4 regions of the Agrobacterium sp. genome follow, and region 4 is predicted to be linked to each of the others. Evidence: riboswitches for the same ligand, from Rfam matches in the RefSeq annotation. Region 4 holds a riboswitch; each other region holds the start of a gene.
The links. A riboswitch is a leader RNA that binds a small molecule or an ion and turns the genes downstream of it on or off. The one in region 4 is predicted to bind cobalamin.
Positions count from the first base shown of each region.

Region 1 (7,651 bases), on a different contig from region 4:
AACGGCCTTCCGAAAGCAGGCGGTTGCGGCCGCGCATGGCCTTTTCAAAATCGCTTGCCCGCCGTCCATGAGCTGGATCAAGCGACAGCACCAGCCGATCAAGGAAACGCCGGCGATCCGATGATGAGCCGGTAAAGAGGCCATCCATGGCGGGCGTCAGCCACAGCACCCGCAGATGGTCGGTCAATTCGTCGACGGATTTGACGGGCGTGCCATTCAGTCTCAGGCGACGCGACACCACCTCTCCGTCACCTTCGATCCCGGTGCCGATGGCGACTTCGCCATCCATGCCTTCGACATCGGCAAAAATCGAGAAACCGGCAGCCTCCGCCCCCACCCGTGTTACGTCGGATAAAGTGGCCCGGCGCAGGCCTCTTCCGGGTGAGAGAAAGGAGACAGCCTCAAGCAGATTGGTCTTGCCGGAACCATTGTCGCCCGTCAGCACCACATGGCGGTCATCGAGCGTGAGCGCAGCCGCCGCATAATTGCGGAAGTCCGTGAGTTTCAGCCGTAAAAGCGACACCTTGTTCGTCATCTTTACGGCCTAAAACGAACATGTCCGGATAGCAAGGCGGGGAATGCCTCTCCACATCGAAGACCATCGCAGCAGCGCAATTCATTCTCCAGTAGCAACTTTTTTGACGGCCGGTTATTTATCAGCCGTTCCTTGTCATCGGTAGCCCATTCATGCGCCTGATTTTTTCGCTCCTTCTCACCCTCAGCGTTCTTTCATCCTGCGCGGGCAGACCGGGGGCGGATGTGCTGCAGGCTGTGGACACCAGGGCCAAAGGCACCAAAATCGTAACCGCCTATGTGGCGAGTACACGCGAGAGAAACAAGGACGCAAAAAAGGGCTTCGGGACGGAACGGGCGGCCGAGCCGAATTATGCGCGCTTCGATATTTCCATTCCTCCTACCCATAAAAGCGGAAAAATCGAGTGGTCCAGCGGCAAGCCGGACCCGAAGAAGGACTTCGTTGTTACCAAGGCCGATATGTTGACGAAGACGGCCTTCAACGCCGATCTCGGCGATATTGCCCGCTCTGGCAAGCAGATCGCACTTTTTGTGCATGGCTATAATTACAGCTATCAGGAAGCCCTTTTCCGCGCGGCGCAAATGGCTGCCGATGCCAATATGAATGGCGTGCCATTAGTCTTTTCCTGGCCTTCGCAGGCCAATGTCACCGGCTACGTCGCCGACAAGGAATCGGCGACCTATTCGCGTGATGCGCTGGCCGCCCTATTGACCGACCTCACCCGGCAGACACCACGAAAAAGCGTCGTCGTGTTCGGTCACAGCATGGGCGGCTGGCTGGTGATGGAAGCGTTGCGGCAATTGCGCTTCGAAGGCAGGAACGATGTCATCGCCAAGCTGCAGGTGGTGCTGGCTGCGCCCGATATCGACGCCGATGTCTTCCGCAAGCAGATCGAGGTCGTCGGCCGGCTCAATCCGCCACTCACCGTGCTGGTGTCCAAGGACGACCGGGCCTTAAAAGCATCCTCCATACTGGGCGCTGATGTCACCCGCATCGGTGCGCTTGACGTCACCGATCCGCAGGTTCAGGAAGCGGCCCTGAAAGAGGGCGTGCAATTCGTCGATATCTCCAATCTGGAGGCGTCGGACCCACTCAATCACGACCGTTATGCCGCGCTGGCCTCCATGGTTCCGCAGCTGGAGGCAAGCAGGCGCGGTGGTGATATCAATAGTGCAGGAGCCTTCGTATTCGATGCGATCGGCGCAACGGTCTCCAGCCCCTTCCGCCTTGCGAGCCAGGTGGTGAACCCGCAATAGGCTTTGCGGGTTCCTGCTGACATCAGGGTTTCAGAAATCCCAGTCTTCATCTTCAGTCGCGACTGCCTTGCCGATGACATAGGACGAGCCGGATCCGGAGAAAAAGTCGTGGTTCTCGTCGGCATTGGGTGAGAGTGCCGACAGGATCGCTGGATTGACCCGGCAGGCCTCGGCGGGAAACAGCGCCTCGTAACCCAGATTCATAAGGGCCTTGTTGGCGTTGTAATGCAGGAACTGCTTGACATCCTCGGTCAGGCCAACGCCGTCATAGAGGTCTTCGGTATATTTCGCCTCGTTATCGTAAAGTTCGAGCAGGAGATCGAAGGCGAAGTCCTTGATCTCCTGTCTCTCCTTTTCGCCGAGGCGCTCCACCGCCCGCTGGAACTTGTAGCCGATATAATAGCCATGCACGGCCTCGTCGCGGATGATGAGGCGGATCAAATCCGCCGTATTGGTAAGCTTGGCGCGGCTTGACCAGAACATCGGCAGGTAGAAGCCGGAATAGAACAGAAAGCTTTCCAGGAACACGCTGGCGATCTTCTTTTTCAGCGGATCGCCGCTGTCATATTCGCGCATGATCAGCGCGGATTTGCGTTGCAGGAACTCGTTTTCCTCAGACCAGCGATAGGCATCGTCGACATCAGGCGTGGAGCATAGCGTCGAGAAGATCGAGGAATAGGAGCGGGCGTGCACGGCCTCCATGAAGGAAATGTTGGAGAGCACGGCCTCCTCATGCGGCGTGGCCGAATCCGCCATCAGCCGCACGGCGCCGACACCGTTCTGGATGGTGTCGAGCAATGTCAGCCCGGTGAAGACACGGATGGTCAGCTTCTGTTCTTCCGGCTTCAGCGTTCCCCAGGAGGGAATGTCGTTGGAGAGCGGCACCTTTTCCGGAAGCCAGAAATTCGAGGTCAGGCGGTTCCAGACTTCGAGATCCTTGTCGTCCTCGATGCGGTTCCAGTTGACCGCGCGAATGCGGGACGCGGGTTTTACGGCGATGTTCATTGTCTTGTCCCTCAATTCAGAGCGTGCAGGAAACGCAGCCCTGAACCTGCGTGCCTTCCAGCGCCATCTGGCGCAAACGGATGTAGTAGATGGTCTTGATGCCCTTCTTCCAGGCGTAGATCTGCGCCCGGTTGATATCGCGCGTCGTTGCCGTATCGCGGAAGAACAGCGTCAGAGACAGGCCCTGATCGACATGCTGGGTGGCCGCCGCATAGGTGTCGATGATCTTCTCAGGACCGATCTCATAGGCATCCTGATAATATTCGAGATTGTCGTTCGAGAGATAGGAAGCCGGGTAATAAACGCGGCCGATCTTGCCTTCCTTGCGGATTTCGATCTTCGAGACGATTGGATGAATGGAAGACGTCGAGTGGTTGATATAGGAGATCGAACCTGTCGGCGGCACGGCTTGTAGGTTCTGGTTATAAAGACCTGATGCCATGACGTCCTGCCTCAGCGCCTTCCAGTCCTCCTGCGTCGGAATGGCAATGCCGGCCTTTTCGAACAGTTCCTTCACCTTTTCGGTCGCGGGCAACCATTCCCGGTCGGTATATTTGTCGAAATAGTCACCCGAGGCATATTTCGAATTTTCAAAGCCCTTGAAGCTCTGGCCTCTTTCCACCGCCAGCCGGTTGCTGGCGCGGATGGCATGATAGGTCACGGTGTAGAAATAGATATTGGTGAAATCGACGCCCTCTTCGGAACCGTAGAAGATGCGTTCGCGCGCCAGATAGCCGTGCAGGTTCATCTGGCCGAGCCCGATGGCGTGGCTCGCATCATTGCCCTTTTCCACCGAGGGGACGGAGGAAATGTGGCTCATATCAGACACTGCTGTCAGCGCCCGGATGGAGGTCTCGATGGTCTTGCCGAAATCGGCCGAATCCATTGCAGCGGCAATGTTGAGCGAACCGAGATTGCAGGAAATATCCTTGCCCATATGGCTGTAGGACAGATCGGCATTGAATTCACTCGCTTCGCTGACCTGCAGGATTTCCGAGCAGAGATTGCTCATGCTGATGCGGCCGGCGATCGGATTGGCGCGGTTCACCGTGTCCTCGAACATGATGTAGGGGTAACCGCTCTCGAACTGGATTTCGGCGATCACCTGAAAGAATTCGCGCGCCTTGATCTTCTTCTTGCGGATGCGGCTGTCGGCGACCATTTCGTGATATTTTTCGCTGACCGAAATCTCGGTCAACGGCACGCCATAGACCCGCTCCACATCATAGGGCGAGAACAGATACATGTCCTCGTTGTTGCGGGCGAGTTCGAAGGTGATGTCGGGGATCACCACGCCGAGCGACAGCGTCTTGATGCGGATTTTTTCGTCGGCGTTTTCGCGCTTGGTATCAAGGAAGCGCATGATGTCAGGGTGATGGGCATGTAGATAGACCGCGCCAGCACCCTGGCGTGCGCCAAGCTGGTTGGCATAGGAAAAAGAATCTTCCAGCAGCTTCATCACGGGAATAACGCCGGAAGACTGGTTTTCGATCTGTTTGATCGGCGCTCCGAATTCGCGAATATTGGTCAAGGACAGCGCCACGCCGCCGCCGCGCTTGGAAAGCTGCAAGGCCGAATTGATGGAGCGGCCGATGCTTTCCATATTGTCTTCCACCCGCAGCAGAAAACACGAGACCAGCTCGCCGCGGCTCTTTTTGCCGGCATTGAGGAATGTCGGGGTGGCCGGCTGGAAGCGGCCTGAAATGATTTCATCGACCAGATTGCGGGCAAGCTGCTCATCACCACGCGCAAGGGCCAGCGCCACCATGCAGACGCGATCCTCATAACGCTCCAGATAACGTTTTCCGTCGAAGGTCTTCAGCGTATAGGAGGTGTAATATTTGAAGGCGCCGAGAAAGGTCGGGAAGCGGAATTTCCGGGCATAGGCCTCGTCATAGAGGTCACGAACAAAATTGAAGGAATACTGGTCCAGCACCTCCTGCTCGTAATATCCCTCCGTCACCAGATAATCGAGCTTTTCCCTGAGGTTATGGAAAAATACCGTGTTCTGGTTGACGTGCTGGAGGAAATATTGCCGGGCGGCCAGCCGATCCTTGTCGAGCTGGATCTTCCCGTTCTCGTCGTAAAGGTTCAGCATCGCGTTCAGCGCGTGATAGTCCAGCCCCGCATCAAGCGGTTTCTGGCTTGCGGCTGCCGGCTGTTTGGCGTCCTTGCGCAGCGCGCTCGAGGTCAGCGTGTCCAAAATCGTTCCAATCCATGTTTGACGTTGGCGACGTCTTCTTCCGTGCCGAGAAGCTCGAAGCGATAGAGAAACGGCACCGCGCATTTGCGCGAGACGATATCTCCGGCGGATGCGAAAGCGGCGCCAAAATTCGTGTTTCCCGCCGCGATGACGCCGCGAATGAGATTTCGGTTGGAGGGCTCGTTCAAAAACCGGATGACCGGCTTAGGCACGGCCCCTTTGGTGCCGCCGCCCCCATAGGTGGGGGTGACCAGCACATAGGGTTCCGACACATGAGGCACGTCGTCCTCAGCGCCGAGCGGCAGGCGAAACAAACGCCGCCCCAGTTTCAGAAGGAAACGATGGGTGTTTTCAGAGCGGCTGGAATAGTAGACGATCAGGCCCATCGCCTTACCGCCTCAGCTGATCGAGCCGATCATATCCGGCCGGAAACCCGCCCAATGGCGCTCGCCGGCGACGACCACGGGAACCTGCATGTAACCAAGACCCCGGACGTGATCGAGCGCATCCGCATCTTCGGAGATATCGATGATCTCATAGGGAATACCAATGCGGTCGAGCGCACGATAGGTGGCGGTGCACTGGACGCAGGCGGGTTTGCTGTAAACGGTGACGGTCATGATTTCCTCTCTCGAAGCCGATTTCGGACACGGCTCAACATTGCCGATTACAATCGCAATCGGGTGGCGGTGGATCTGTCATTCAGGTGAGGCACGTAGCCCAGGCAACTCTTCGCATTTTCGGATAGAAACCGGGGTCCGGTTTTCCCAAAATGCTGCAAGCCGCACAAAATCACTCTCTACGCCGACGAGCGCAGCAACTTAAAGAAATGCACTGGCATGACTTCACCCCGAAGCTTGTTCTGGAGGGGGCAGAAAAGGGCGCACGCAAATCATTTGCGTCAACACCTTCCTCCGGACACCCCGCCCGTGGACGTTTGCGCTCAAGGCAGGTCTCCTGACTTGCGGGTCACAACATCTATTCCGGCCTTCCCGGAGCTTTTGGCTCCAGTGACCCAAATCGGAACGATGCTCGCCGCTTACAGTTGCGGGGGCAGTTTCGGCCTTGTTCCGCCATGATGGCGTTACGCACCGAATTCCCGTCTTAGCTCCCAATCCTTGCGAATCGGAAGAACCTTGAACACCACATATAGTATATAAGGAAATTTTTACGTCAATGAATAGACACACAAAAGCCCCACCCTGTGGATCAAAAAGATTCAACACATGGTCAACAAAGGCTTAACGGCAAACGCGCTTTGCCGGTAAAGAACTGGAAAGCGTTAATCTATTCCCAGATATCGATATGAATATCGGCTGGACGCGCGTTTTCGATCACCCTTTTTCCGTTGGGAAGATCGTTTTCGAAAAGCTTGGCATGGATCTGAGCGGCATCGAGACCATAACCCTGCCATCTGTTCCGCAGCCTCTCTTCCAGCACGGCGACGGACGGGCCCACGAAGATGGTGAGGTCAAAGCTCTCGGAAAGGCTTGTCCAGGGCGCTTCGTTCAGCAGCAGATAATTGCCTTCGGCAAGGACAAAGCGCGTTTCCGGCGCAATCGCCCGGGCGGACGCAATGGCAATTTCCCGGGAGCGGTCGAAAACCGGAACAAGCACCTCCTGCCCGCCCTTGCGGACGGCGGAGACGATATCCAGGAAGCCGCGCACATCAAAAGTTTCAGGTGCGCCTTTTCGCGGCAGCAGTCCCCGTTCCTCAAGAATGCCATTGTCCATATGGAAGCCATCCATGGGCAGGACGGCGGCCGTTTCGCCTCGCGCCCGCAAGGCCTCAAAAAGAGCATCCGCAAGCGTGGATTTGCCGGCCCCAGGGGGACCGGCAATGGCTATGATGAAACGGGATTGACCCTCTGCCCGCCGAAGAACGTCTTCGACGATCGTCTCAAGCTTCAGCGTCATGCGGCAAGCGTTTCCTTCGGCGCTTCCTTGGCGCCGGTCATGAAGGCGACGGCGTCGGACATGGAATAGTCCTTCGGATTGATGACGCACAGGCGCTTACCGAGCCGGTGGATATGGATGCGATCCGCAACCTCGAAAACATGCGGCATGTTATGCGAGATCAGGACAATCGGCAGACCGCGGGAGCGCACATCCAGAATAAGCTCGAGAACGCGACGGCTTTCCTTGACGCCGAGTGCCGCCGTCGGCTCGTCGAGGATGACGACCTTGGAGCCAAAGGCTGCCGCACGCGCCACCGCCACGCCCTGGCGCTGACCGCCGGAGAGGGTTTCCACCGCCTGATTGATGTTCTGGATCGTCATCAGGCCGAGTTCCGACAGTTTTTCGCGGGCGAATTTTTCCATGGCCGGGCGGTCGAGCGCCCGGAACAGGCTGCCCTGAATGCCGGGCTTGCGGATTTCACGGCCGAGAAACATATTGTCAGCTATGGACAATGCGGGAGACAGCGCAAGGTTCTGATAGACGGTTTCGATGCCCGCCTTGCGCGCCTCGATCGGCGAGCGGAACTGCACCGGCTTGCCTTCCAGCCTGATCTCCCCTTCATCGGGTGTCACCGCACCGGAAATCGCCTTGATGAGAGAGGATTTGCCGGCGCCGTTATCACCGATGACGGCAAGGATTTCGCCCGGATAAAGGTCGAAATCGGCATTGTCGAGGGCGGTCACACGACCGTAG
Region 1 covers NZ_JCABZP010000014.1:5,961-13,611, reverse strand. Annotated here, with positions in the region: gene recF (DNA replication/repair protein RecF) at 1-535, opposite strand, end outside; gene AC5I5B_RS11780 (alpha/beta hydrolase) at 688-1,791, shown strand; gene nrdF (class 1b ribonucleoside-diphosphate reductase subunit beta) at 1,822-2,796, opposite strand; gene nrdE (class 1b ribonucleoside-diphosphate reductase subunit alpha) at 2,813-4,999, opposite strand; gene nrdI (class Ib ribonucleoside-diphosphate reductase assembly flavoprotein NrdI) at 4,987-5,385, opposite strand; gene nrdH (glutaredoxin-like protein NrdH) at 5,398-5,619, opposite strand; cobalamin riboswitch at 5,930-6,153, opposite strand; gene AC5I5B_RS11755 (nucleoside triphosphate hydrolase) at 6,287-6,916, opposite strand; gene AC5I5B_RS11750 (ATP-binding cassette domain-containing protein) at 6,913-7,651, opposite strand, start outside.
Region 1: it holds a riboswitch for cobalamin, as region 4 does, so the genes downstream of both, nrdH (glutaredoxin-like protein NrdH) here and AC5I5B_RS10310 (ABC transporter substrate-binding protein) in region 4, are expected to answer to the same signal.

Region 2 (7,651 bases), on a different contig from region 4:
GTTTTCGGCATGCACCACATGCTCATGCAGATGCTCCTGCATCACCTCCCCCGTCAGTCCGGAAAGCGCGCCGCGCACGGAAGCGAGCAATTGCAGCACCTCGCCGCAGGGCTTGGCATCATCAAGCGCACGCTCCACCGCTTCCATCTGCCCTTTCAGGCGGCGGATGCGGGCGAGAAGCTTCTCCTTGTTGCGGATCGTATGGGACATGGGGACCTCATATACTATAGGGGGGTATACTATATGAGCGAGATTTTCCGTTCAAGCCCCGCTTGACGCAATCTTCGCGAATGTTTCGATCCTTAAAAAATCTCCCCATGAAACTTAGGGGACTCAGTCATGACGACTATCGCAGCAACCATCAGCAGCTATCATCCCACTCAGCTCCGGAGCCTTGAGCCGGCGAGAGGCAAGGAAACCCATTCCACCACCGAAGCCCTGCTGGAGCTGACCCGCGCCGCGCATCGCACCATTTCGAGCGTCGAAACCGCTGCCACGGCCATCGCGCCGGCCGCCGCCAGTGCTTCCTTCGGCCTCGCCACAGCACTCTGGAATCTCGACAGCGGCACCTCCACGACAACGCCCGCCCTGGACATGGCCGCATCGGCACAGCCAGAAGCCGCATCCGGCATCGAGAATGATGTCCTCAAAGCGCTCGCCCAGGCGCTTGGCGTGGATGACGCCGCCTGAGACCCATTGAATGACGGGCTGAAAAGCAATATCTCTAGAGACTAGAGCATCGACCCTGAACGGCGGAGCCACCCCGTTCTCCCGTCTTTGCCCGAGATATGGAGAAAGTCATGCTGTCCATCGGTGAATTGTCCAAACGTACCGGCGTCAAGGTGCCGACGATCCGCTATTACGAGCAGATGGGCCTCATCCGCGAGGCCGACCGTTCGGAGGGCAACCAGCGCCGTTACGAAAAGGCCGACCTCGACCGGCTGGCCTTCATCCGCCATGCGCGTGATCTCGGGCTGAACATCGACGCCATCCGCGAACTGATCGCACTTAGCCAGCACCGGCAGATGCCATGCGAGGGCGCGGACCGCATCGCTGCCGAACATCTCGCCCATGTGCGAGAAAAGATCGCCAGCCTCAAGAAGCTGGAGCACGAGCTGGAGCGCATCGTCTCCCACTGCCACGGCCATTCGATCGAGGATTGTTACGTCATCCGCGCGCTTTCCAATCATGACATGTGCGAGGGTGAACATTGATCGGAAAACCGGGCTTGACAGATTACGGATTCGGGCGCATTGCATTTCCCATGATCAACGAACGCGCACCCATCTCCTGCTCGTACTTTTGGGCCTACCTCTAAGGGCGGCTCGACAGATCATGTTGTCAACAAGCCGCCGTCAGGCGGCTTTGTTGTTTCTCAAGCGTCCTGACGGCACCGATAAGACCAAAGGACCGAAAAAATGACCGAAGATAGCTCCCTTACACTGGAAAGACCGCCCGTCGTCATCATTCGTGGCGCACGCAAGACGGACTTGCCCGAACTCAACGAGATGATCACGCTGCTTGCCTCCTACCACGGCGATGCGGCGGCGATCACGCCGGCGAAACTGGAACGCGACCTGTTCGGCCCGCTGCCCTGGGTGCATGGCCTCGTGGCCGAAGCCGATGGCGCGCTGATCGGTTACGCCCTGCTTCTGCCGCTCTACAGGGCGCAGGAAGGCCGGCGCGGGCTTGAGCTGCATCATCTCTTCGTGCGTGACGGCCATCGCGGCCATGGCACCGGTCAGCATCTGGTTTCCCGCGCCCGCGATATCGCCAAGCGTCTCGGCTGCGACTATCTTTCCGTCAGCGCCACAACAGGCAATGTCGCGGCGCATCGCTTCTACGAAAACATGGATTTCGCGCCCCGGCCGGTTACCGGCATGCGCTACATGCAGTCAATTGCCTGATTGGCATCAACGGAGACGACCATGACACGGATCGCCATTGCGCTCGCGCAGGATTTTGCTGACTGGGAACCGGCGCTGCTTGCTGCCGCAGCGCGCGGCTATCTCGGCGTCGAAATCATCTATGCCACGCCTGATGGCCGGCCGGTAACGTCCATGGGCGGGCTGAATGTAACGCCTGACACATCCTATGACGCGCTTGATCCTGTTGGCATCGATGCGCTTGTCATTCCCGGCGGTCTCAGCTGGGAAAAGGGAACGGCTGTCGATCTTGGCGGGCTGGTGCACCGGTTTCGCGACAGGGACCGGCTGGTGGCCGGCATCTGTGCGGCGGCGAGCGCGCTCGGCGGCACGGGCGTTCTGAACGATGTCGCCCATACCGGCAATTCGCTGGCATCGCACAGGGCCTATCCCGTCTATAGCGGCGAGGCGCTTTATCGCGACCAGCCGAAAGCAGTCAGCGATCGCGGCATCATCACGGCCGCCGGCAGCGCGCCGGTGAGTTTTGCGGTGGAAATCCTGAAACACCTCGGCCTCTTTGGTCCGGAAGCCGAGGCGGAACTTCAGGTTTTTGCGGCGGAGCATCGCTGAGGCGCAGCCGTCTCGGTTGTTTGCACTCCCTCTACTCCCCGTCATTCCCGCCTTGGGCCGGAATCCAGCCGACGCGCGTCTGCGCGGCGGAAAGACTCCTCTCAGCCCAAGGACTTGGGCTGGCTGGATCCCGGCTCGAGGCCGGGATGACGGAGGTGAGAACAGCGATGATTATCGCTGATCCAGCACCCGGCAAACACGTGCTGCGTGATCGCCGCCCTCCCCGGCAATCGCCCGGCGAATATCGCGGCTGTTCAAATGCAGGCTACGGCCGGCAGGTGAATTTGCACGTTTTATCTTGGCAAGTGCCGCCGCCACAAAGGCGGCTTCATGGTCGTGGAAAAAGGCAAGAGCCGCCTCTTCTGTAGGGCTCGGCCCCAGCACCGCCTTGAAGGCAAGGCGGTGCACGGCGCAGAAAGCGCCGTGACCGGGAACGGCAAAACGCAGCGCATCGAGTTCCTCACTCCATTCCGCTGCGTCCTGCATGGATTTACGCCTGCTGGAAGCGCTTCAGGAAAAACGCGCTCAATGTTCCGAGCAAAGCCCAGAAAACGAAGCTCGTGATGGTGGCGGCGACGATGAACTGACGCTCCAGCGGCAGCGGCGCCAGCGCATGTTCACCTTCCGGCGGCAGGGGTGCGCCCACCACATGCGGTGCGACGATCAACACCAGCGCCAGAACGATGGCCCAGGGTTCGCGGCGGAATGCGATCAGCGCTATGCCGCCCGCGGTTGCGGCAACCGTGGAAAGCCACCAGATCTGCCGCGCCTCAAGTGCGGCGGCCGGGCTGCCCGGCAGTTCCGGCGGCAGGCCGATCATCGGGGCCAGCATGACGGCGGTAAAACCGGCAACGCCCCAGAGAAGGCCTTCGCGCCAGCCGCCATTCGTGCCACGCAGCGAAATAAGGCCGGTCAGAACAAGCGCATAACCGATGGCGGTCAGGACATTGGCGGCAACGGTATAGGCGGTGCGCTCGAAGCCATCGGCCGGAGCCCAGGCCTCGTCATTGTGCTCATGGGCGGGAACCGCAGCACCGGGCGCCGTCGCATCATGGCTGTGAGGCGCCTCGCCACCGGCGCTCTCATAGGTTTCCGCCTGAAGGATGAGCGGCGTGGTGCCGAAAGCCTGCATGGCAGACACGGCGAAACCACCGAGAATGCCGACGAGAACCGCGGTAAAGACGATATTGCGAAAAGATGACATGCCGTTTCCCCTCAATGGCAGGGGAAGGCATTGGCATGACGCGTGTCATGCGCGGCATTGTGAACGGCTTCCACATGGGAAAAGCCGACAAAACCGACAACGAACAGGCCAAGCACGATCGCCGTCAGCGATTGCGCGAAGCTGCCCGTTTTTGCGGAAACGGCTGAATTGGCCGTATTCTGCTGGATGGACATGGTGACCCCTCTCCCGGCGCGACCCCGCGCCTTTAGACACGGCCGAACGGCGGGAGCCGCAAGACCGCATGCGATACACTTCACCACGGGGATACGAGACTGACACAGGGAGGCATTGATCTCGCCACCCTGAAATTCCGCTCTTCCGGACACCCCGCCGGCATGGACATTTCCGTGATGGCAGGTCTCCTGGCTTACGGGTCAAAACCTGAAACACCTTCCCGGCATCGCCCTCCCTGGAAACCTCGGTTCCCGGAAAATGGCTTGCCAGTGGCACTTCGTTTCAGGCTCTCCGCTCACAGTTGCGGGGGCAGCCACGAATGAGGATTTCTCCCTATCGTGTTCCCTTTTCACCTTCCGGAACGCCCGGAAGGAACCATCACAGGATTGTTATCCGATGGGTGGCGGCGGGAGTCAATGGGCGCGCATGCGCCCAGGGGCACCCTACCGCGCCGGAATGGCCTTCAGATAGGCGGCGATCGCATCGCGGTCATCCGCCGTCAGATGCGCCATGTTCTGCTGCACCTTGACCATGGAACCGCCGACGCTGTCGAATTCCGGGGTGAAGCCGGTTTCCAGATAGCTGGCAATATCGGCCTTGGCCCAGCTTCCGATGCTTTGCGAGCCGGGGGTGATGTCAGGAATGCGGCCTTCGCCTTCCGGATTGGGGCCGCCGGCCAGCCACTTATCGGCAAGGAAACCGCCGAGCGCATTGCGCGGCGTATGGCACTCGCCGCAATGGCCCGGCCCTTCCACCAGATATTGACCGCGCAGCAATTCGGCATTGGCATTGGCAAGCTCGACCCGCGGCGGTGCGGAGGGGTCGAAATAAAGGAACTTCCAGCCGCCCAGCGCCATGCGCAGGTTGAACGGGAACGGCAGTTCGTGATCCGGCGCATCGTTCTGGCTGGCCGGCAGGGCTTTCAGATAACCGAAGAGATCGTTGATGTCCTTCTGCGTCATGCGGGCATAGGAGGCGTAGGGAAAGGACGGGTAAAGGTGCTCACCGTTCCTGCCCACACCACGCGTCATCGCATCGCCGAATTCCGCCAGCGTCCAGCCGCCGATACCATGCTGCGGATCGGAAGAAATATTGGGCACATGAAAGGTGCCGAAGGGGCTTTTCAGCGCCTGCCCGCCCGCAAGCGTCAACAGCGCCTCACCCTTCGCATCGGGTGCGGCATGACAGCTTGCACAGCCGCCCGCCCAGAACAGCGTTTCGCCATTGGCCAGATCCGGTTCGCCAAGGCTGACCCAATGGCTTGGCGCCTGACGTTCCGGCGCGGTGACCCAGGCGAATATGCCGTAGCCGGCAATCGCCGCGACCACGGCCCCGCCAGCGAGTTTCGTCCAGATGGAGGACATACCCCTCTCCCCATTCTCACCTGACCCGGTCAGATGCCTTTCGAGCGTGAGAAAACGCCGCCGGGAAGCGGCGTTTCCAGAATCATTCGATTATTTCTTCAGACGGTAGGTCTGGTGGCAGGTGCCGCAATCGGCGCCGAGCGTCTTCATGGCGGTGGCAACGCCCGCCTGATCGCCGGGGAGATTGGCGAGAACGATGTCCGCATCCGTGCCAAGCTTGGCGGCCTTGGCCTTGAAGTCCTCGAAATTTTCCCAGATGGCGGGAGCAGCCGCGCTGCCGGTTTCGGTGCCGGCGGGGAACTGGTCCGGGAAAGCCTTGGCATTGGTGCCGATGGTCGTCACCGCAGCCTTGACCACATCAGCATCAAAGGGCTTCTCGCCCTTGGAGATGGCAGCGAGCGAACCCATGGCGCCGCCGATCTGCTTCATCATGCCTTCACGTTTTTCGACTTCGCCGGCAGCGTAGACCGCTCCGGCGCAAAGACAGCCGAAAAGCATGGCCGCCGTGATGGTTTTCAGTTTCATGCACACTCTCCTTGATTCCGGCTGGGACACCGGGCGCTAGATGGAACGGCGCGAGGATGCCCTTTCCGGATGGCGAAAAGAAGTCACATTGCGGTGAATTCCATCGTGAAAACAGAAGCCTAAGACAAGGCCTCCCAGAGCGTGAGAAGCGCTGCGGCAATCAGCATGAAACCGGCGGCGCGACCGATGAAGATCGTGGCGGCGGGCGAGGAAACAAGCCATGCCCGGCTTTTATCCGCCGTCAGCGCCAGCGCGCCATAGACGGTGAACTGCGTCACCGCCACCATCGCGCCCATCACCAGCCCCTGCATCCAGATCGGGCCATAGGCGGGTTTGAGAAATTGCGGATAGATCGCCATCATGAACAGATAGGCCTTCGGATTGGAAAGGCAGGTCAGCACCGCCCGCCAGAAGGCTTTTCTGACCGAAGCGCTCGCCTGGGCCTCGTCGCCGTTCACGACAATCGCGCTGCGCATCAGGCCGATGCCGATCCAGATCATATAGGCGGCGCCAAAGACCAGAAGCGGCAGGAACAGCGACGGCATCCACGCGGCGAGCATGCCGACGCCCAACGCACCGTAAAGCGAATGCACGATGCCGCCGGCGCTCATGCCGCTTGCGGCGGAAAGGCCGGTTCTCTTGCCACCCGTCAGCGCACTTGCCAGCACAAACAGCATGTCCATGCCCGGCAGAATGATGATGCCGAACAGGACCAGAAAGAAAAGCCAGAGATTTTCGGCGTAACTCATGTCAGTATCTCCCAAAACGGTTCATGGCACATTCGGGAAAGCCGATGTTTCTCAATGTGTTTCTCCGTTTATAGGAAAGGCCAACTGACAGCGTTGTGTCAGTTGCGTCGTAATATCCCCGGGAAAACGGCAATGCGCAAGGCGTCGAGACTGTTCGAAATCATCCAGATCCTGCGGGTGGCGCGCAGGCCCGTCACCGCGCAGACCATTGCCGAGGCGCTGGAGGTGACGGTGCGCTCGGTCTATCGCGACATAGCCGCCCTTCAGACCATGCGCGTGCCGATCGAAGGGGAACGCGGCGTCGGTTATATCCTGCGTCCCGGCTTCAACCTGCCGCCGCTGATGTTTTCCATCGAAGAGACGGAGGCGATCGTGCTGGCGCTCGCCATGGTCGCCCGCACCGGCGATGCCGAATTGCGGCAGGCGGCCAGGCAGGTCAGCGACAAGATCGCCGCCTCCCTGCCCGACCCCCTGTCGAAAACCCTCTCCGCCAATGCCCTGCACGCCTGGGGCAGCATCGCGCCGGTGCCAGCAGGCGTCGATCTTGCCACGGTCAGGCGCGCGGTGCGCGACGAGGAGAAACTGGAAATCACCTATCGCGATGAAGCCGGCGCGGAAACGCAACGACGGATTCGGCCGATTGCGGTGATCTATTATTCCGAAACGGTGAATATCGTCGCCTGGTGCGAACTACGGCAGGCGATCCGCAATTTCCGCTCGGACCGGGTGCTGAGCTGCGACACCACGGGCAGCTTCTTCAAGCTCGAAGGCGAGAAGCTGCGGCAATTGTGGATGAGCGGCTGGCAGAGCAACCAGCCGGGAAACAGAACTCCGGAACGCGCGACAGATTGAGCTGGCGTTGTGCGACGAGCACGAGATAGTGCAGCTCGCAGCCTTTGTTCTCTGTCGGAGCCGGAGCAGCCCTCTCCACCCTCATTCCTGTGCTCGTCACAGGAATCCAGTCGACGCGCGTTTGCGCGGCGGAGGGGAGTCTGGCCTAAACCACGGCAGCGTTTTGCAGCAAATACTCCAGTACCCGATCCTCCTCGCGCCCGAAACCGCGAATGGCGATTCGGTCGGCAAAGACATCGGCGATGGCAAAGGTGTTCTGGTCGGGCG
Region 2 covers NZ_JCABZP010000014.1:790,305-797,955, reverse strand. Annotated here, with positions in the region: gene dmeR (Ni(II)/Co(II)-sensing transcriptional repressor DmeR) at 1-210, opposite strand, end outside; gene AC5I5B_RS15625 (hypothetical protein) at 340-690, shown strand; gene AC5I5B_RS15620 (MerR family transcriptional regulator) at 801-1,214, shown strand; gene AC5I5B_RS15615 (GNAT family N-acetyltransferase) at 1,419-1,907, shown strand; gene AC5I5B_RS15610 (type 1 glutamine amidotransferase family protein) at 1,929-2,495, shown strand; gene AC5I5B_RS15605 (hypothetical protein) at 2,667-2,981, opposite strand; gene AC5I5B_RS15600 (CbtA family protein) at 2,986-3,699, opposite strand; gene AC5I5B_RS15595 (CbtB domain-containing protein) at 3,711-3,893, opposite strand; cobalamin riboswitch at 4,056-4,289, opposite strand; gene AC5I5B_RS15590 (c-type cytochrome) at 4,338-5,258, opposite strand; gene AC5I5B_RS15585 (c-type cytochrome) at 5,349-5,783, opposite strand; gene AC5I5B_RS15580 (LysE family translocator) at 5,903-6,532, opposite strand; gene AC5I5B_RS15575 (helix-turn-helix transcriptional regulator) at 6,665-7,384, shown strand; gene AC5I5B_RS15570 (metallophosphoesterase) at 7,530-7,651, opposite strand, start outside.
Region 2: it holds a riboswitch for cobalamin, as region 4 does, so the genes downstream of both, AC5I5B_RS15595 (CbtB domain-containing protein) here and AC5I5B_RS10310 (ABC transporter substrate-binding protein) in region 4, are expected to answer to the same signal.

Region 3 (7,651 bases), on a different contig from region 4:
CTGATCCTGGCGCTTGCCAACCCCAATCCGGAAATCATGCCGGAAGCGGCGCGTGCGGCCCGCCCGGATGCGATGATCTGCACCGGCCGTTCGGACTTCCCGAACCAGGTCAACAACGTATTGTGCTTCCCCTATATCTTCCGCGGCGCGCTGGATTGCGGCGCAACCACGATCAACGAGGAAATGAAGATGGCCGCCGTGCAGGCCATCGCCGAGCTTGCGCGTGAGGAAGTCTCGGAAGTCGCGGCAAAAGCCTATAGCGGTGAAACACCGGTCTTCGGCCCGAACTATCTCATTCCCTCGCCTTTCGATCCGCGCCTCATCCTGCGCATCGCACCGGCTGTCGCCCGTGCAGCGGCCGCGAGCGGCGTCGCCGCCCGGCCGATCACCGATTTCGAAGCCTATTTCGACCAGCTGAACCGTTTCGTCTGGCGCTCCGGCTTCATCATGAAGCCGGTCTTCAATGCCGCGAAAGCCGCCGAAAAGAAGCGCATCATCTTTGCCGAAGGCGAAGACGAGCGCGTGCTGCGCGCCGCCCAGGTGCTCTTGGAAGAAGGCACCGGCATCCCGATCCTCATCGGCCGCCCGCAGATCATCGAGACGCGCCTGAAGCGCTTCGGCCTGCGCATCCGTCCGCATACGGATTTTGCCGTGGTCAACCCGGAAGACGATCCGCGTTACCGCGATTATGTCGATGATTATTTCGCCCTTGTCGGCCGCGCCGGCATCAACCCGGAAGCGGCGCGTACCATCGTGCGTACCAACACGACCGTCATCGGCGCGCTTTCGGTGAAGCGTGGCGAGGCGGATGCGCTGATCTGCGGTCTCGAAGGCCGTTATGACCGGCACCTGCGCGACGTGAACCAGATCATCGGCAAGCAGGAAGGCGTGCGTTCCTTTGCGGGTCTCAGCCTGCTCATCACCCAGCAGGGTGCGCTGTTCCTCACCGACACCTTCGTCAACAACGACCCGACGTCAGAGGAAGTGGCTGAGATGGCCATTCTCGCGGCCAAGGAAATCCGCCGTTTCGGCATCACGCCGAAGATCGCACTCGCCAGCCATTCCAATTTCGGCTCGCGCGATTCCGAAAGCGCCCGCAAGATGCGCCGCGCCCTGAAGATCGTGCAGGCGGCAGCACCGGAACTGGAAGTGGACGGCGAAATGCAGGGCGGCTCCGCACTTTCGGAAGCGCTGCGCAAGCGCGCGATGCCGAACAGCGTGCTGACGGGCGAGGCGAACCTTCTGGTCTTCCCGAACCTCGATGCCGCCAACATCACGCTCGGCGTCACCCGCACGCTGACGGAAGGCCTGCATGTCGGCCCGATCCTGCTCGGCAGCGCCCTGCCCGCCCATATCCTGTCGCCCAGCGTCACCTCGCGCGGCGTCGTCAACATGGCGGCGTTTGCCGTGGTGCAGGCCTCGCATCCTTCGGTGTGATAGAGGCCGCATTAACGCAATTTTGAACAAGCTGTTGCCGCATTGCGGCAACAGCTTATGTTATCTTCCTGAAACACGGATTTCGTGAAGTATAACGCCCCTGCCACCGGTCGGGGACATCGAACGGATCGCACAATTGACCCGGCGCAGCCGCATCATCGGCCTCCTGCTTCCCCTTGTTTTCATTGCTCCGGCCACCGCTTTCGCGGATCAGGTCTGCGATACGCTTTATGCGCAGTTGCGTGAGCCGCCACGCGTCATCGGCAATACGGCCGAGGTGCGGCGTTACGCCAATGCGCTCGCCCGCCAGAACATCGTCATTCGCAAGATCAGGAACGACCTGCGCGGCTATGGCTGCTCGTCTGGCAGCGTCATCGTCTACGGCAATCCCAATGCCGGTGTCTGCGCCGAGATCGGCGATGCGCTGGCGGAAGCGGAAAACGAACGCGACGCCATCATCCGTGATCGCGACGACGCCATGGCGGCCGTGCGTGACAACGATGGCGATATCAGGCGCCAGCGTATCCTCGCCGCCCTCGATGCAAATGGCTGCGGCACCGCACCGCAGACGGAAGCGCAGCTGCCGTCGCCTTCCGATGTGACGCGTTACCCCGACGCCTTCCGGCAGAATGGCGGTGAGCCGGGACAGGCGGGGCTTTCCCCCTACCCCAACGCCGCCGCTGAAGGCGGGCTTCGCACACTGTGCGTGCGCACCTGCGACGGCTCGTTCTTCCCCATCGCCGCCAATGCCTCGCCGCTCGATTTCCGCGCCCAGGCCGAGCAATGCCAGAAAATGTGTCCGGGGACGGAGACGGAACTTTATTTCCACTCCATGACGGATCAGGAAACCGCCGACATGGTGTCTGCGGAAACCGGAAAACCTTACAGGGACCTGCCGACCGCCTTCGCCTACAGGAACGCCCCGGCGAAAGCGCCGGGCTGCGCCTGCAACATGGCCGCCTATCACGAAGAAATGCAGAAGCAGGAAGAAGCCTCCCGGCCGGAATCCGAAACGCCCTATTCCGGCATCACGAAAATCCCCTCACCGCAAGGTGACAAGGCCGCCCCCAAACCCGCCGAGCAGCAGCAGGCCGCCAAGCCGCCGGAACAACCCGTTCCCGAACGCGACTATGACCCGAACGATACGAAAGTGCGCGTCATTGGCCCCAAATTTCTGCCGGACCAGACAGGCCGGATCGACCTGAAGAACCCGGCATTGAAGGGTATACAGCCGCAGCAGTGAAGCCGTCGTGGAGCGAGCGGACGCCGCTTGTTTCTTCAGTCCGCGGCAGCGGGATGAGAGGGCTACGGTAGAGATATGCTGAGAGCTTGCCCCCTCATCTGACCCTTCGGGCCATCTTCTCCCCGCCGGGGAGAAGAACAAGCAGCAACGCCCCGCTTCCCTCGCAGAACTTTTATCTGTCTTACACCCCGCCCCAGCGGTTGCGGAACACAAGCTCCTCCAACGGCACGCGCTGCCGCCAGCCTTTCACCGCCAGTTCCGGCTCGGTATAGAGCGCATCGACACGGCCGACGCAGAGCCAGGCGACGATTTCGATGTGGTCGGGAATACCGAGAATGGTGCGAATGTCGCTATCGTGGAAAATGCTGACCCAGCCGACGCCGATGCCTTCGGCGCGGGCTGCGAGCCAGAGATTCTGGATGGCGCAGACGGTGGAATAGACATCCGTGCGCGGATTATGGGTGCGGCCCAGCACCACCTTGCCGCCGCGCGTGGGATCGCAGGTGACGCAGATGCTGAGCGGGGCCTTGCGGATGCCTTCAAGTTTCAAGCTCCGGTAGAGAGCCTGTTGCTCGCCCTCGAACATCGCCGCCGCCTCCTCATTGGCGCGGCTGAAGGCCACAAAGGCCGCCTGACGGATCGCGCCATCGGTGATGAGGGTAAAATTCCACGGCTGCATGAAACCGACCGAGGGTGCCGAATGGGCCGCCTTCAGGAGACGCTCCACCAGATCATCCGGCAGCGGATCGGACAGGAACTGATCGCGCACGTCACGACGGGTTTCAATGGCGCGGTAAATCGCCTCGCGCTCCTCACCGGAAAACGGGCGGGCGGGTGACAGCGCATGATCGAAAGAACTGGCGCCGGGCGGATTGCTCACGGACGGATCGGCTGGCATCGTTTATCCCCAACAATGCGAAGGCCGGGCGCAAACATACACCCCACCTCGACAACAACCTGCCGCCGTCCGCGCGGTTCGGTCTATCCCGTCAGGCCGGTCTTCTGACTTGGCTTCATCCGCCCTTTTCGCCTTCCCGAATTGCTTCAGTGGCTTCTAAAAAAGAGCGTCCGCCTCACAGCGCTGGGCACGTTCCGGGCTTTCACCGGATTCCCGATTCTCCCGCCGCAAGGGCGGGCACCTGACAAAGGAAGCTATGGGCAAAAAAGTTTGCGAATGCAAGTATTCTGCCGGTGGTGCGGCAATGTGGCCTGCCTCCCCCATTACACCGGGAAATACCTGACATAGGCGAACTCGTCCCCCTCAGGTGACCAGTTAGGCGAGTTCATCGTTCCCTGCCCGCCGAAAAGCTCAAACAGCGTCTCGGCATTACCACCATCCATACCCATCAGCCGCACCCGCACATCAAGATCGCGCGGATGGTCGAAAACGTCGCCGTCATAGGAGACGAACACCACCTTGTCTCCCTTCGGAGACGGGTGCGGAAACCAGTCGCCATAGGGGCTGTCGGTGATGCGCTCGACGGCGGAGCCATCCACCCGTACGCGCCAGATCTGCATCCGCCCGGTGCGGCTGGAATTGAAATAGATCCACGCACCGTCAGGCGAATAATCCGGCCCGTCATTGCGACCTTCGCCATGGGTCAACCGCGTCTCGACGCCGCTTTCTATATCCATGGAGTAGATATCGAAGACCTGATCGCGAATGCCGCAATAGGCGAAGCTCTTCCCGTCCGGCGACCAGCCATGCCAGTAGGAGGGAAGGTTTTTCGTCATCAGCCGTGGCGCGCCGCCCACGGAGGCCATGAGATAGATGGCGCTCTTGCCGAATTCCACCTTGTCGGAAATGGCATAGAGTGACCCGTCAGGCGAAATGCCGTGATCGTTATTGCACAGCGTGGCAAAGCCGGTATCGACCTTTTCCGGCGCAATATCACCGGAAAGAGACAGGCGATAAAGCAGGCCTTCGCTGTTCAACAGCAGATATTTCCCATCCGGCGACCAGTTCGGCGCTTCAAAGAGATCAGGCGTCTGCCACACCACACGCATCTGCCGGGTGCGGATGTTGAAGATTTCGATGGAACTGCGCATTCTGCCTCCCGGGCGTGTCCGTGTTCTCGTTCAAAGCGCTGGGCAATGCAGACATTCCGTTTGCATCCGCCATCGCCTCGATTATGATCCTAGGGCGGCAGGCACCGTCCTGCAAATTCAAACCGGAAAAAACGCCAGCGCTCCGGCACCGTCCGCGCCGCTTCCCGTTTCTCCCAGATCCGAGGTTCCGCGATGAATACCATCGCCGATCACGGCATCCGCTTCGGCCGGATCGCCGCAATGCTTCCTGTCAAAAATATCGAAACGGCCCATGATTTTTACGTTGGCGTGCTGGGCTTTGAAAAGACCTTCGAAAACGGCAACCCCGTCGGCTTCATGATCCTGAAACAGGGCAATGCCGAGCTGCATCTGACATTGCAGCCCACGCACAAGGCAGCGCCCTTCAACGTGGCCCATATGATGGTGAGCGATGTCGATGCGCTGCACGCGCTCTGCAAGAGCCAGGGCTTGCGCATCATCAAGGGCCTGCAGGACAAGGATTACGGCCTGCGCGCCTTCGTCTTTGAAGACCCCGATGGCAACCGTATCGATGTGGGGCAGGTTATTTGAGATGAGCGAGCGGCGCGGGGTGTTCTCCGCGCCGTTTATGCGTTGTCAAAAAGCTCCTCACACGCGACGTCATCCTCGGGCTTGACCCGAGGACCCACAATCTCAACCGCGCATGGATCCTCGCCTCAAGGGCGAGGATGACGGAGAAAGGCACTTAACTCACCCGCCAGAAATCAATGGCGCGCGCCCTCAATCACCGATCCCGGAACCGGTTGGTGATCGGATAACGCCGGTCACGGCCGAAGTTCTTCTTGGTGATCTTAACACCCGGAGCCGATTGCCGGCGCTTGTATTCGGCGAGATAAAGCAGATGCTCCACCCGGTGCACGGTGGCCACATCATGGCCGCGTGCGAGAATCTCCTCGACCGACATTTCCTTCTCGACAAGGCATTCCAGAATATCGTCGAGCACCGGATAGGGCGGCAGCGAATCCTGGTCGGTCTGGTTGGGACGCAATTCGGCCGACGGGGCCTTGGAAATGATATTGGCGGGGATCACCTCGCCGGAAGGGCCGAGAGCACCCGGCGGAACATGGGCGTTGCGCCAGCTGGAAATGGCATAGACCTGCATCTTGTAGAGGTCCTTGATGGGGTTGAAACCGCCATTCATGTCGCCGTAGAGCGTGGCGTAACCCACTGACATCTCAGACTTGTTGCCCGTCGTCACCACCATCGAGCCGAACTTGTTCGAGACGGCCATCAGGATGGTGCCGCGCGTGCGGCTCTGCAGGTTTTCCTCGGTAATGCCCTCTTCCGTGCCCTCGAAGAGATCGGACAGCGCCGAGAGGAACCCTTCCACCGGTTCCACGATCGGCACGATATCGTAGCGGCAGCCCAGCGCCCTGGCGCAATCGGCCGCGTCCTTCAGCGATTCTTCCGAGGTATAACGGTAAGGCAGCATGATGCAGCGCACCCGCTCCTCGCCCAGCGCATCGACGGCAAGGGCGGCACAGATCGCCGAATCGATGCCGCCGGAAAGGCCGAGAACCACGCTCTTGAAGCCGTTCTTGTTGACGTAATCACGGAAGCCCAGCATGCAGGCGCGGTAATCCGCTTCCTCACCTTCGGGAATCTTCGAGAAAGGCCCGCTTTCGCAGCGCCAGCCATCTGCCATGCGTTTCCAGTCGGTGACGGCAAGTGTGGCCTCGAACTGGCTCATCTGGAAGGCAAGCGTCTTGTCGGCATTGAAACCGAAGCTTGCGCCATCGAATACCAGCTCGTCCTGCCCGCCCAGCTGGTTGGCGAAAACGAGCGGCAGGCCGCTTTCGATCACCTGCCTGAGCGCCACCTGATGGCGCACATCCAGCTTGCCGCGATAATAGGGCGAACCGTTCGGCACCAGCAGGATTTCCGCCCCGCTTTCGGAGAGCGTCTCGCAGACACCCATATCGTTCCAGATTTCCTCGCAGATCGGAATACCGATCCTGACCCCACGGAAATTATAGGGACCGGAAATCGAACCCTCGGAGAAAACACGTTTTTCGTCGAATTCACCGTAATTCGGCAGGTCTATCTTGTCGCGCAGCGCGATGATCTTGCCGCCATCCAGAAGCGCCACGGAATTGTGTCGTCCCGTCTCGCCCTGTCGCGGAAAACCGATAACGACGCCCGGTCCGCCATCGGCGGTCTCCGCCGCCAGTTCTTCCACCGCTTTCAGGCATGCTTTCAGGAAAGCCGGCTTCAGCACCAGATCTTCAGGCGGATAGCCTGAAATGAAGAGTTCGGTCAGAAGCAGAAGGTCTGCGCCCTGCGTTGCCGCATCGGCCCTAGCCTCGCGCGCCTTGGCGAGATTGCCCGCCACGTCGCCAACAGTGGGATTGAACTGCCCGACGGCAATCCGGAGATGGTTCTGGATATCGTGTCTGTCGCTCATGGCTTTTCAATACCGCGCCCGTGCCCGCTCCGCAACGCGGCAATTGCATGGCGGCGCCCGTTACGCATCGGGCGCGCGCGTTCACGCTAAGGTTATCGCCGCACCGGCCAGGCTGCGCAAAGTTCATGTCGCGTTCATCGCGCTTATGTGACAGTTACATGACACTTTTGCGACACCCGATTCACCTCCCCGGATCGGCCGTGCCGCCTGAAATACCGGAGTATGGGTTTGAGACATTCGGCGCCAAAAACAACGGCTTCCGAAAAGGCTGGTTTTGTCTTTTCGCCTGCAGGGATTAGGAGCCTTTCGAAGCTTTCGGGCACGGCCTATACGCTTGCCAATCTGACGGTCGCATCCGTTGTGCTCGTTGTGGTGCTGGAGTGGATCGCCCGCGGTTCGCTCACGGATGTCGGTGCTTTCCTCACCTCATCCGCACGCCCCGGCATGACCACCATTGCCGCCGTGCTCGCCCTTCTCGT
Region 3 covers NZ_JCABZP010000010.1:338,975-346,625, forward strand. Annotated here, with positions in the region: gene AC5I5B_RS08245 (NADP-dependent malic enzyme) at 1-1,437, shown strand, start outside; gene AC5I5B_RS08250 (DUF2865 domain-containing protein) at 1,574-2,680, shown strand; gene bluB (5,6-dimethylbenzimidazole synthase) at 2,862-3,578, opposite strand; cobalamin riboswitch at 3,656-3,838, opposite strand; gene AC5I5B_RS08260 (TolB family protein) at 3,902-4,729, opposite strand; gene AC5I5B_RS08265 (glyoxalase superfamily protein) at 4,922-5,299, shown strand; gene AC5I5B_RS08270 (NAD+ synthase) at 5,493-7,172, opposite strand; gene AC5I5B_RS08275 (LTA synthase family protein) at 7,395-7,651, shown strand, end outside.
Region 3: it holds a riboswitch for cobalamin, as region 4 does, so the genes downstream of both, bluB (5,6-dimethylbenzimidazole synthase) here and AC5I5B_RS10310 (ABC transporter substrate-binding protein) in region 4, are expected to answer to the same signal.

Region 4 (7,651 bases):
GTCGCGGGTCGCGAGCATCCAGCTTGATACCGTTGAGAGCTCCGGATGCCTGCGTATCTCGGTGGCGATCCAGGAAGCAAGGCCGCGACCGCGATGATCCTCCACCGTGAAGACATCGCGCAGATAGCCGAAAACGGCATAGTCCGTCACCAGACGGGCGAAGGCGGCCATGGAACCATCGGGGGCGTAGACGCCAACCGGCAGCGAATGCGAAAGCGCCCGCTTCAGCCGGTCGGCGGTCATTCCCTGCGCCCAGTAGGAATCGCGGGCGAGAAAACCATGGACCAGATCGAAATCGACACGCGTCGGATCGGTGCTCATCACGTAGCCGTCGCGGGTAATTTCGAAAATGGTCGGTTCCCAGCTCATCCGTTCACCGTAACATAGATCTTGCGGACGGTTTCAATGGTTTTCCATACGCCGACGAAGCCCGGCTTCATGACGAAACTGTCGCCCGCCGTATAACGCAGCGGTGCGCCGCCTTCCGGCGTGATTTCGATGACGCCTTCGAGGATATGGCAGAATTCGAAGGTTTCGCCCTTGATCGAATGGCTTTCGCCCGGCGTCGCTTCCCAGATGCCGGTGTGGACGGTGCCGTTGCGGGCTTCGTCCAGCGGCCAGGTTTTGAAGGACGGATCGCCGGAGATGAGGCGTTCCGGCAGGGCCTTGGAAGCTTTCGGTTCGAAGGCGGGATGGGTGTCGATGGTCTTGAGAAGCGGCATGGGTGTCCTTTCCTGGAACGGTATGATCAATATCCGCGGTTGCGGTCGACGAGGCCGAGCGGCTCGAGGCCGGACTGGTATCGTTTGATGTTTTCGACAACGGTGCGTGCTGCCGAATGCGGCTGGGTGACGCTGGCGATATGCGGCGTCAGAAGAATTTTCGGATGGGTCCAGAAACGATGCTCTTCCGGCAGCGGTTCGGGTTCGGTGACGTCGATCACCGCGCCCGAGAGCCCGCCATTATCCAGCGCATCGACGAGGGCGTCGTGGTCGAGTTGTTTGCCGCGCCCGGCGTGAACGAGGCCAGCGCCTTCCGGAAGCATTGCCAGACGTTCGCCGTTCAGAAGCCCCACGGTCTCTTCGGTCAGCGGCAGCAGGCAGACGAGAATATCGCTTGTCGAGAGGATGGCGGCCAATCCGGCTTCGCCGTGATGGCAGGTGACGCCGTCGATCGCGCGCGGGGAACGGCTCCAGCCGGAAAGTGGAAAACCGAAGGGTTTCAGCCGCTCCAGCGCCGCAACACCCAGCATGCCGAGGCCGAGAACGCCCACGCGGCACTCTTCCGCCTGACGTTGCGGCAAAGCCTTCCAGAGTTGCTGGCGCTGCTGTTTTAAATAGACCGGCAGGTTGCGGTGAAGCGCCAGCACGCCAAGGCTTACATATTCCTGCATCATGCGGATGATGCCTTCATCCACCATGCGCACGACCTTCACATGCGCAGGGACCGCATCGATGTGGAACTGATCGACACCCGCACCGATGGAAAACAGGATTTCGAGATTGCGGTAGCGGCCGATATCATCAGGCACGGTCCAGGTGATGAGATATCGAACCGTATCGGCATCAACGCTGGCGGCATCCATCGAGAAGGGCAGCTCCGGCAGGTCGCGGGCCAGGGCCTGCCGGAAAATCTCGCCGCGCTTCGCGTCGGAATTGAAGAAAAACGTCATCTGATATCCGTGGTTCCGAAGGTTTAAACCGTGCAGCGGTTCGCCAGTGTTTCCAGCATTGACTGGCAGGCCGAAAGTTCGCCGGCCGTTATGAATTCGTCCGGCTTGTGGGCGCGGCCGATATCGCCCGGGCCGCAGATGATGGCGTCGATGCCGGCAGCCTGAAAGAGCCCGGCCTCCGTGCCGTAGCTGACGGCGGCGATGCAGGGCGCGCCGGTCAATTCTTCCAGAAGCTTCACGAGCGGCGCATCGGCGGCGAGGGACAGCGCCGGATAATCGCTCATCGGCGCCCATTCTATGTCGATGCCCTCAGCGGCGAGCGCTTCGACGCCGTCACGCACCGGCTGGAGCAGGGCGAGCGGCGACACACCGGCAATCGCTCGTGCTTCCAGTTCGATGGCGCAGAGATCGGGAATGATGTTGATCGCCTGTCCGCCTTTCACCGTGCCGATCTGTAGGGAAGAATAGGGGGGCTCGAATGTCGCCTCGAAGGGGCCCTGCGTGAGGGCCTGTGCGGTCTCGACAGCCTTCGCCATGATGCCGGTGATCAAATGGATGGCGTTCACGCCCTGATCCGGCCGCGAGGAATGGCCGGAGCGGCCGCGAATGGTGATGCGTGCAGCGGCCTTGCCCTTGTGGGCGCGCACGGCACGCAGATTGCTCGGTTCGCCGATGATCGCGCCCGCCGGTTTTGCGCATAGTTCCGGCAATCGGGCAATGAGGTGCGGGACGCCGCGGCAGCCCGCCTCCTCGTCATAGGAAAAGGCAATATGAATGGGGCGATTCAGCGCCATGCGCGAAAATGCCGGTGCCGCGGCGAGAACCGTGGCCAGAAATCCCTTCATGTCGGTGGTTCCGCGTCCGTAAAGACGCTCGCCTTCCGCTCTCAGGGTGAAGGGATCGGAGGACCATTCCGGCTCACCGGCAGGCACCACATCCATATGGCCGGACAGGATGTATCCGCTGGTATCTGTCGGCCCGAAGCTGGCGAAGAGATTGGCGCGGTCGCCCTCGGGACCGGCAAGCAGCGATACTTTCGCGCCGTGACTATCCAGATAATCGGCGATCCACCCGGCGATATCGCCATTGGCGGTTCCGACGACCGATGGGAAGCCGACAAGACGCTCCAGAATTTCGATTGCGTTCATGGCTGTCTCCGCCGCTTCAACGTCGAAAAGCTTAGAGCGGCCGGCGGCGTTTATCTGCTGAAATAGGGGTGTTTTCGGTAGATTGTTGTGTCTTTCCAGCGCTTTCGGAAAATTCCTGCCGGCAAGGCTGGTTATCTTCGGATGTCGTGGGCTGGGCTGCCGGGATCAAGGTTCCGCGCCGGAGGGAATGAGAGCCGTTTGTCATGGAGCTGCTCAAGGTCGATAGTTTCGAGTTGCGAACCGTGGATATCGCCGATGTGGAGGCCGATCATCTGCATGCCCTCTCCATGGCTGTCGGATGGCGATACCACGCGAATGAATGGTGTTTCCTGCGTCAATGTGGCATCGGCCTTGCTGCGCTTGACGAAATTGATCGCGTTGTCGCAACCGCCATGCTGTTTCCTTATGATGAAGGTTTCGCGACGGTCGGTATGGTCATCGTTTCCCCGCGTTTGCAGGGGCAGGGCGTTGCACCGTGGCTGGTGGGGCAACTCATGGCAGATTACCCTGACGCTGCACTGCGGCTGAACGCCACGGAAGCGTCGCGGCGGCTTTTTGCCCGGCTGGGTTTTGCCGGAGATGCGGAAAAAGTACATCTCCTTCGCGGCAAGGCGCGCTGCCCTGCCGAGATGCCGACGCTCGGAAGAAAACAGAGGATCGAGCCGCTTTCGGAGGACCATTTGTCCGCTGTTGCGGATCTGGATCAGGCGGCTTTCGGTGTCTCGCGCCAGCGCGTCCTGCAGCGTCTCCTGCGGGAAAATAAGGGTTATGGCCTGTTCGAGGCGGATCGTCTCGTGGCCTTTGCATTGCGGCGCGCAGCGGGACGGGGCCATATTGTCGGCCCGGTCGTTGCGGGTGAGGAAACGCAGGCCATTGCGCTGGTCAGGCGGCATTTTTCCGATCTGGACGATCAGCTCGTCCGTCTCGATGCCGTGCGTGACAGTGGTCTTCTGACCGACTTTCTGACGCAATCCGGCCTGGTGGTGATCGAAACGCTGACCACCATGTCGAAAAACGTGCCGCAACCGGCCGGCTCTGGTCCCGCAATGATTTTCGCCCTGGCTGGCCCGTCTTTGTGCTGAGGTGCGGCACTATCGCAATTGACGCCCCGCCCGTTGCCCCTTATGTGAGAAAGCGACGGTTCCTGCAGCCGAAAGGCGAAGGGATTAATAGGGAACATGGTGCGGGCGATCTTTTTCGCCCAATGCCGTGGCTGCCCCCGCAACTGTAAGCGGATTGTCGTTCATCCCAGTGACGCTTCAAGGCGTCATGCCACTGTATTCTCTGGAATGCGGGAAGGCAGATGAGTGACGCAAATCCGTGAGCCAGGAGACCTGCCGTCAAAATATGAACCATCGTTACGGGCGGGGAAGCCCGGAGGAGGAGATTGTAATGTTATTTCATAACATTTGGTTTGCGTCCCGTCGTCGTTCTCCGTACAAGACGTCCCGCTGTTGCTGCGCGTTCTGACGCCTGCTGCTCTGGAATAAGTTTTACTTTCGACTGGAGAACACATGTTTCGTTCTAGACGCCTGCCGGTCCATGCCGGCTTTCTGGCCGCCGCGTTTGCGGTTTTGCCTCTTGCCAACGCTAACGCTGCCGAAACCACTTACCCCCTGACGATCAACAGCTGCGGTCAGGAGATCACCTTCAAGCAGGCTCCCGCCCGCACCGTATCCGTCGGCCAGAGCACGACCGAGGTTCTTTATCTGCTCGGGGTTGCTGACAAGGTGGTCGGCACGGCGCTGTGGATCGGCCCGGTTCTGAAGGGCTACGAGGAGGCCAATGCCAAGGTCGAGCGACTGGCCGATAATGATCCGAGCTTTGAGGCGGTTGTCGGCAAGAGGCCTGACCTCGTGACGACGCAGTTCCAGTGGCAGATCGGCCCTGAAGGCGTCGTCGGAACGCCGGTGCAATTCGCCGAACTCGGCATTCCCGTCTATACCTCGCCTGCCGATTGCATCGGCAAGGATAATTCCGGCGGTGGCGACGGCGTGCGCAACACCGGCTTCACCATGGATCTGATCTATCAGGAAATCCGCGATCTCGCCAAAATCTTCAACGTGCAGGATCGCGGCGAGGAAGTCGTTGCCGATCTGAAGAAGCGTGAGGAAGCCGCCCGCACCAAGATCGCCTCGGCAAATGGCAAGCTTTCCGCCGTCTTCTGGTTCTCCAGCGCCGAGCTGGATATCGACCCCTATGTGGCCGGCCGCAACGGCGCGCCCGGTTACATCATGTCCGCACTGGGCTTAAAGAATGTCATCGAAAGCGATGAGGAATGGCCGACCGTCGGCTGGGAAACCATCGCCAAGGCAAATCCGTCCGTCATCGTCGCCGGCAAGATGGACCGCCGTCGCTTCCCGGCTGACGATGTCGCCGTCAAGCTGAAGTTCCTCGCCAGCGATCCCGTGGCCAGCATCATGCCCGCCGTCAAGCAAGGTCATGTGTTCGAAATGGATGCGCAGGCGATGAACCCGACCATTCGCACCATTGAAGGCATCGAAACGCTGGCTGAAGCGATTTCGGCTGCCGGCCTCGCCAAGTGAACAGTCTTTCCGTCCATTTCGGCAGGGTGGGACTGGCTTTCGCCGCGCTCGCCCTGCTGCTCGTCGCGCTGATGGCCGGAGCGGCCATCGGCGAGACCGCCATTCCCTTTGACGTCGTGGCGAAAACTATCGCCAACCGTGTTTTCCATGCGGGTTATCCGTTGGAGCCGCTGGATGAGGGCATTGTCTGGAGTTATCGCCTCAGCCGCGCCGTTGTCGCCGCCTGCTGCGGGGCTTCGCTGGCGCTCGCCGGGGCGGTGCTGCAATCGCTTCTGCGCAACCCGCTTGCCGATCCCTATATTCTCGGCATTTCCGCCGGCGCCTCCACCGGTGCCGTCGCTGTCGCGCTTCTGGGTTTTGGCGCGGGTTTCCTGACGATGCCGGCCGGCGCGCTCATCGGTGCTTTTGTGGCCTTTTCTCTGGTCAGCCTTCTCGCGGTGCGGGCGGGACATGGCAACAGCGCCATCATTCTGGCGGGGGTGGCCGGGTCGCAGCTGTTCAACGCCATGACCTCTTTCATCGTCACCAAATCCGCCAATGCGGAACAGGCGCGCGGCATTATGTTCTGGCTGCTCGGCAACCTCTCGGGCGTGCGCTGGCCGGATGTCTGGCTGGCGCTGCCGGTCAGCCTTGCGGGTCTTGCTGTGTGTCTCTGGTATGCCCGGGCGCTGGATGCCTTTGCCTTCGGCGGTCAAGCCGCCGCTTCACTCGGTATCCCGGTGCGGTGGGTCTATGCGGTGCTGATCTCGGTTTCGGCAATCATGACGGCCGCGATGGTGTCGCTGGTCGGCTCCATCGGTTTCGTCGGGCTCGTCATTCCCCATGCCGCGCGCATCTTCGTCGGCGTTCGCCATGGCATCTTGCTGCCGGTGACGGCACTGACCGGTGCGGTTTTCATGATAGTCGCGGATATTCTCTCGCGCATCGTCATTCCGGGGCAGGTGCTGCCCATCGGCGTCATCACCGCGCTGGTCGGCGCGCCCGCCTTCGCCTTCATCCTGGGGCAAAAGAGGGCGCGGTCATGAAGTTATCCGCCCACGGCCTGCATTTCCATGCCGGCAATATCGATATCGTGCGCGGCGTTTCGCTCAATGTCGGTTCCGGGGAGTTTCTGGGCATCATCGGCCCGAATGGTTCCGGCAAGAGCACGCTGCTTTCCATGCTGGCGGGAATTCGCAAACCACGCCGGGGGCACGTTACGCTTGGCGAGGAGCCGCTTGCCTCGCTGGGACGCCGCGATCTTGCCCGCCGGCTTGCCTTCGTGGAGCAACAGGCTGAAACCACCGAGCGCATCACCGCACGGCAGGCCGTGGAGCTTGGACGCACGCCCTATCTCGGGCCGCTTTCCGCTTGGTCACAGAATGACGACGCCATTGTTGATGCGGCACTTGCCAATGTCGACATGGCCGACAAGGCGGAGCGCAACTGGCATCATCTTTCCGGCGGCGAACGCCAGCGCCTGCACATTGCCCGCGCATTGACGCAGGAGCCGCATATCCTGCTGCTGGACGAACCGACCAATCACCTTGACATAGGCCACCAGATCGGCCTGCTCGATCTGGTGCGCCGGCAGGGTCTGACCGTCGTTGCGGCGCTGCACGATCTCAATCACGCCGCCATGTTCTGCGACCGCGTCGCCATCATGCATCGGGGTGAGATGATCGCGGTCGGCCCGCCGCGGGACGTTCTGACACCGGCGACAATAGCCGAGGTTTTCGGAGTCGAATGTGTCGTCACCACGGACGAGGGCGGCTTTTCCCATATTCGTTTTCTGCCGGCCCATGGGCGGGCCGAGCACCCAAGGAAAGTATTGGCACGATGATGATGTTGACGATGCTCGCAAACGCCGCTGCAAAGACCAGACTCTTTTACGCCGCTGCCGCAATTGCCGTGACGGTCACGGGCTTTCCGCTTCAGGCTTCAGCCGAGACCTTCGAGGTGAAAATGCTGAACCGGGGCGAAAAGGGCCCGATGGTATTCGAGCCCGATTTTCTCGAAATCGCGCCCGGCGACCGCGTACGCTTTGTGCCCACTCACAAGAGCCACAATGCCGCGACCATCGATGGCATGGTTCCGGAAGGTGTCGAAGGGTTCAAAAGCCGGATCAATGACGAGTTCGAGACCGGGTTCGAAAAGCCGGGCTTTTACGGCATAAAATGCTCGCCGCATTACGGCATGGGCATGGTCATGCTGATCAAGGTGGGCGATGCGACCCTGCCGCAGAGCTACAGGACGGTGGACGTGCCGGGTCGCGCCAAACCACGGTTCGACGATCTTTTCGAGCA
Region 4 covers NZ_JCABZP010000011.1:293,118-300,768, reverse strand. Annotated here, with positions in the region: gene AC5I5B_RS10335 (GNAT family N-acetyltransferase) at 1-369, opposite strand, end outside; gene AC5I5B_RS10330 (cupin domain-containing protein) at 366-722, opposite strand; gene AC5I5B_RS10325 (2-hydroxyacid dehydrogenase) at 749-1,672, opposite strand; gene argE (acetylornithine deacetylase) at 1,696-2,820, opposite strand; gene AC5I5B_RS10315 (GNAT family N-acetyltransferase) at 3,024-3,902, shown strand; cobalamin riboswitch at 3,942-4,176, shown strand; gene AC5I5B_RS10310 (ABC transporter substrate-binding protein) at 4,335-5,366, shown strand; gene AC5I5B_RS10305 (FecCD family ABC transporter permease) at 5,363-6,391, shown strand; gene AC5I5B_RS10300 (ABC transporter ATP-binding protein) at 6,388-7,188, shown strand; gene AC5I5B_RS10295 (pseudoazurin) at 7,185-7,651, shown strand, end outside.